DNA from 2 places in the Citrobacter meridianamericanus genome. Region 2 is predicted to be linked to the other one. Evidence: predicted binding sites of a transcription regulator. Region 2 holds the regulator's gene; the other holds the start of a gene.
The links. Region 2 encodes CRP, which controls carbon source genes, mostly activating them, when cyclic AMP is high. Its sites were predicted from a motif close to ATGTGANNNNNNTCACAT; they were not measured.
Positions count from the first base shown of each region.

Region 1: the regulator CRP is predicted to act here: its motif matches at 982-999, upstream of uxuA (mannonate dehydratase).

Region 1 is NZ_CP101036.1:4,609,682-4,612,834, reverse strand. Features, by position in the region: gene NMD08_RS22470 (lactate utilization protein C) at 1-279, shown strand, start outside; partial or broken gene NMD08_RS22465 (gluconate permease) at 329-927, opposite strand; gene uxuA (mannonate dehydratase) at 1,171-2,355, shown strand; gene NMD08_RS22455 (fructuronate reductase) at 2,434-3,153, shown strand, end outside.
Region 2 is NZ_CP101036.1:421,521-424,673, reverse strand. Features, by position in the region: gene NMD08_RS01940 (phosphoribulokinase) at 1-527, shown strand, start outside; gene NMD08_RS01935 (OsmC family protein) at 621-1,028, opposite strand; gene crp (cAMP-activated global transcriptional regulator CRP) at 1,335-1,967, shown strand; gene NMD08_RS01925 (YccS/YhfK family putative transporter) at 2,019-3,153, shown strand, end outside.

The DNA of each region.
Region 1 (3,153 bases), 1.1 Mb from region 2:
GAGTCCGGCGGCGTGGTGCTGTTTTCCGCGCCGGAGCGCGGGCGTTCAATTAGCCTGCTGCCGGAGTCCTCGATTTTCGTGCTGCGCAAAAGCACTATCCTGCCGCGCGTTGCCCAGTTGGCAGAGAAACTGCATCAGAAGGCGCAGGCCGGTGAGCGTATGCCGTCGTGCATTAACATTATCAGTGGACCCAGTTCGACGGCAGATATTGAGCTTATCAAGGTGGTTGGGGTGCATGGCCCGGTGAAGGCGGTATATCTGATTATTGAGGATTGTTGAGGCAGGATTCAGAACCGCTCTGGCGTGAAGAGCCAGAGCGGTATCGACGTTATGCAATCAAGCTGATGATCAATACGATAATCAGGTCAATAACGGAGTTCACCAGCTCCAGTAACGCCGGGTCGACGCCAACCAGTTGACCGGTTGCCAGACGAATAAGCACGGTTATCAACCACGCCATGATGTACGGAGAGATATTGCCGTGCGACATCAGCATGCCGATGGTATCGCCAATGCCGGTATCAATAATGGTCTGCTTCAGTACGCCGCCTGTGCCGATGATCAGGATCACCATGGCGATGCTTTTCACTGCGTTTTCAAAGGCATTCATCACCCACTGCATGTCGTGACCACGCGCGGTACCAGAATAGACACGCCGAAGGAGGGCAGATTGTTCTGGTCAACCAGTACGTCGGCTTTCATGAACGACGGCGTTGGGCGATCGAGGTTGCCGAGGAACTTTGGCAGGATAAGCCCGGCGCAGCTCACGCTCGGAATCATCACCAGAATGCCATAGATGTAGACCATGCCCATGCCCATGCCCATGCCCATGTCCGCGCCGTAGGCGTTAACCAGCGCAACCGGCCCCGGCTGTGGCGGGAACAACGAGTGAGTGGTGGCGGCGGTAACGGCGGGGATCGCCAGCTTGGTTGAACTATTATGATTTTTGGTTGAGATGCTACCTATATTGGTTAACCATTGATGCGATGAATGTCATATTGCGTTACATATTTACAGTCTTACCGAACTGAATGGCCTTAATTAGGCGATCTAATCGGCATAAACCGTGATTTGGTTAACCAATTTATCGTTTCAGGTTGACATGTCATACCAAAAGGGGGAATTTATATGCCATATCGTCGAGTCCATAACGTAAACGAGGAATAAAACATGGAACAGACATGGCGCTGGTATGGTCCTAACGATCCGGTCACCTTAGCGGATGTTCGTCAGGCGGGTGCCACAGGCGTTGTCACCGCTTTGCACCATATCCCTAACGGGGAGGTGTGGACGGTTGATGAAATCCTGAAGCGCAAAACTATTGTTGAGCAGGCGGGCCTGGTCTGGTCGGTCGTCGAAAGCGTGCCGATCCACGAAGACATTAAAACCCGTTCCGGCAACTATCTGCAGTGGATCACCAACTACCAGCAAAGCCTGCGTAACCTGGCCCAGTGCGGCATTCGTACCGTGTGCTACAACTTCATGCCTGTTCTCGACTGGACCCGTACCGACCTGGAATACGTCCTGCCGGACGGCTCCAAAGCGCTGCGTTTTGACCAGATTGAATTTGCCGCCTTTGAGCTGCATATCCTCCAGCGTCCGGGCGCGGAAGCAGACTACACCGCCGAAGAGATTGCTCAGGCAAATGAACGCTTCGCCACCATGAGCGATGAAGACAAAGCGCGCCTGACCCGCAACATCATTGCCGGTCTGCCGGGGGCAGAAGAGGGCTACACGCTCGACCAGTTCCGCCAGCATCTTGCGCGCTATAAAGATATCGATAAAGCCGCGCTACGTGAGAATTTCGCCGTCTTCCTGAAGGCGATTATTCCGGTGGCGGAAGAAGCTGGCGTACGCATGGCAGTTCACCCGGACGATCCGCCGCGCCCGATCCTCGGCCTGCCGCGCATTGTTTCCACGGTGGAAGACATGCAGTGGATGGTCGATACGGTTAACAGCATGGCGAATGGTTTCACTATGTGCGCCGGTTCCTACGGCGTGCGGGCGGATAACGATCTGGTCGACATGATTAAACAGTTTGGCCCACGCATTTACTTCACCCATCTGCGCTCCACGCTGCGTGAAGATAATCCGAAAACCTTTCATGAGGCGGCGCATCTTAATGGCGACGTCGACATGTACGAAGTGGTGAAAGCGATCGTTGAAGAAGAGCAACGCCGTAAAGCGGAAGGGAAGGAAGATTTGATCCCGATGCGTCCGGACCATGGCCACCAAATGCTGGACGATCTGAAAAAGAAAACCAACCCAGGCTACTCCGCGATTGGTCGCCTGAAAGGGCTGGCGGAAGTGCGCGGCGTTGAGATGGCTATCCAGCGCGCTTTCTTCAGCCGCTAAAGCGAGTTGCCGGCCACCTGTCTGGCCGGCTTTTTCTTTTCTCATCCGTTGGTCTTTCAACGGGTTCTGGAGTTCACGATGACAACGACAATTGCCAATAGCGACCTGCCGGTTGCGCGCCCTGCATGGGACAGCTCGCGCCTGCAATCCCGCATTGTTCACCTGGGATGCGGCGCTTTTCACCGCGCGCATCAGGCGCTGTACACCCATCATTTGCTGGAAACCACCGACAGCGACTGGGGGATCAGTGAAGTTAACCTGATGCCGGGTAACGACTGCGTACTGATTGAAAATCTGCGCAAGCAGCAACTGCTGTATACCGTGGCGGAAAAAGGCGCGGACAACACCGTGCTGAAAGTGATCGGATCAATGAAAGAAGCGCTGCACCCGGACCTTGACGGCTGTGACGGTATTTTACAGGCTATGGCGCGCCCGCAGACGGCAATTGTTTCGCTGACGGTCACCGAAAAAGGCTACTGCACCGATGCGGCCAGCGGTCAGTTAGATCTCAATAACCCGCTGATTAAACACGATCTGGCGAATCCTACCGCGCCGAAATCGGCGATTGGTTACATCGTACAAGCGCTGTACCTGCGTCGTGAGCAGGGGCTGGCTGCCTTCACCGTGATGTCCTGCGATAACGTGCGTGAAAATGGGCATGTGGCGAAAGTCGCGGTGCTGGGGCTGGCGCAGGCGCGCGACCCGCAGCTGGCGCAGTGGATTGAAGCTAATGCCACTTTCCCGTGCACCATGGTCGACCGCATTGTTCCGGCAGCGACGCCGGAAACGTTACAGGAG
Region 2 (3,153 bases):
CGCCCTGGCAGCCGCTGCCTGAACCGACGGATGTCCTGTTCTATGAGGGACTTCACGGCGGCGTTGTCACCCCGCAGCAAAATGTGGCCCGGCATGTCGATCTGTTGGTTGGTGTGGTGCCGATCGTGAACCTGGAGTGGATCCAGAAGCTGACCCGCGATACCAGCGAGCGTGGACACTCGCGTGAAGCGGTGATGGACTCGGTGGTGCGTTCAATGGACGATTATATCAATTACATCACGCCGCAGTTTTCCCGTACGCACATTAACTTTCAGCGCGTACCCACCGTCGATACCTCTAACCCCTTTGCCGCCAAGAGTATTCCGTCACTCGATGAAAGCTTTGTCGTGATTCATTTTCGTAATCTGGAAGGGATCGATTTCCCATGGCTACTGGCCATGCTGCAGGGCTCATTCATTTCTCATATCAATACATTGGTTGTTCCGGGCGGGAAAATGGGTCTGGCGATGGAATTGATTATGCTGCCGCTAGTCCAGCGACTGATGGAAGGTAAAAAGATAGAGTAAGGTGTTTTTTTGCCGGATGGCGGCTAATGCTTTATCCGGCCTACGCGTTTAAATCCTGTAGGCCTGATAAGTGTAACGCCATCAGGCATAACATCACGAAGCGGCAACCACTTCATAGGAGTGGGTAATGTTCACCGCCTTTTCCAGCATCAGCGCCACGGAGCAATATTTTTCCGCCGAAAGATCGACCGCGCGAGCGACGGACGCATCTTTCAGATCGTTACCCGTTACAACGAAATGCAGGTTGATGTGGGTAAACAGGCGTGGCGCTTCATCACGACGCTCGGAGGTCAGCTTCACTTCGCAGTTGGTCACATCCTGACGACCCTTTTGCAGGATCGACACCACATCAATTGCGCTGCAACCGCCCGCAGCCATTAAGACCATTTCCATCGGGCTCGGCGCTTTATCACCGGAGTTACCGTCCATCAAAATCTGGTGGCCAGAGGCGGACTCACCGAGGAAGGTTAACCCTTCAACCCACTTAACACGTGCTTGCATATTTTATTACTCCGATGCATCAATTTTCCTGACAGATTACGCGCACACAACAAATCTCGCAACGGAAGGCGACCTGCGTCATGCTGAAGCGAGACACCAGGAGACACACGGCGAAAGCTATGCTAAAACAGTCAGGATGCTACAGTAATACATTGACGTACTGCATGTATGCAGAGGACATCACATTACAGGCCGTCGCACGTATTGACAGCCCCCTTCCCAGGTAGCGGGAAGCACATTTTTGCAAACCCAGAGGCAGGTAGTATTTTGGCTCTGGAGACAGCTTATAACAGAGGATAACCGCGCATGGTGCTTGGCAAACCGCAAACAGACCCGACTCTCGAATGGTTCTTGTCTCATTGCCATATTCATAAGTACCCATCGAAGAGCACGCTGATTCACCAGGGTGAAAAAGCGGAAACGTTGTACTACATCGTTAAAGGCTCAGTGGCAGTGCTGATCAAAGATGAAGAAGGGAAAGAAATGATCCTTTCTTATCTGAATCAGGGCGATTTTATTGGTGAATTAGGCCTCTTCGAAGAAGGTCAGGAACGCAGCGCCTGGGTCCGTGCTAAAACTGCATGTGAAGTCGCTGAAATTTCGTACAAAAAATTTCGCCAATTAATCCAGGTCAATCCAGATATTCTGATGCGCCTGTCCTCTCAGATGGCTCGCCGTCTGCAGGTCACGTCTGAAAAAGTTGGCAACCTTGCCTTCCTCGACGTTACCGGTCGTATCGCGCAGACTCTGCTGAATCTGGCGAAACAGCCTGACGCGATGACCCACCCGGACGGCATGCAGATTAAAATCACCCGCCAGGAAATCGGCCAGATCGTTGGCTGTTCCCGTGAGACCGTTGGTCGTATTCTGAAGATGCTGGAAGATCAGAATCTGATCTCCGCACACGGTAAGACCATCGTCGTCTACGGCACACGTTAACCCCATCGAAGTGGCGCGTTACCCCGTAATGCGCCACTTTTGTTTGCACCGATGTGGCGAAGACTGATATATCACCCTGAGATCAACTACGCACTACGACAGACGCTGGTGCTATGTTTACCTGTGGCCGTCGGTCTGATCATCGGGCAGCTTCATCTGGGGCTCCTCTTCTCCCTCGTCCCTGCCTGCTGCAATATTGCCGGTCTTGATACCCCGCATAAGCGCTTTTTCAAACGCTTAGTGATTGGTGCGTCTTTGTTTGCCGGATGCAGTCTGATCATGCAGATACTGCTGGCACAGACTATACCGCTGCCGCTGATCCTCACTGGCCTGACGCTGATTCTTGGTGTAACCGCTGAATTAGGCCCTCTGCATGCACGACTACTACCTGCCTCGCTTATCGCGGCAATTTTCACGCTCAGCCTGGCCGGGAACATGCCCGTCTGGGAGCCACTGCTGATCTACGCGTTGGGTACATTGTGGTACGGCCTGTTCAACTGGTTCTGGTTCTGGATGTGGCGTGAGCAGCCGCTGCGTGAGTCGCTCAGCTTGTTGTATCGTGAATTAGCCGATTACTGTGAGGCCAAATACAGCCTCCTGACTCAGCATGCCGATCCGGAAAAAGCGCTACCCCCCCTGCTTGTGCGCCAACAAAAAGCGGTAGATTTGATTACCCAGTGCTATCAGCAAATGCATATGCTGTCGGCACATCGCAACAACGATTATAAGCGCCTGCTACGTGCCTTTCAGGAGGCGCTCGATTTACAGGAACATATTTCCGTCAGCCTCCACCAGCCGGAAGAGGTGCAAAAGCTGGTAGAACGTAGCCACGCCGAACAGGTGATCCGCTGGAACGCGCGCACCGTCGCCGAACGCCTTCGCGTTCTGGCCGATGACATTTTGTATCACCGCTTGCCAACACGTTTTTCAATGGATAAACAAATTGGCACGCTGGAGAAAATTGCCAACCAACATCCGGACAATCCGGTAGGACAATTTTGTTACTGGCACTTCAGCCGTATTGCCCGAGTGCTACGCACCCAGCGCCCACTGTATGCCCGGGATTTAATGGCTGACAAGCAGCGTCGGTTGCCGCTTATCCCCGCACTGAAAAGCTATATGTCGTTGAAATCCCCAGCGCTGCGTAATGCCGGACGCATCAGCGTAATGTTGAGCATTGCCAGCC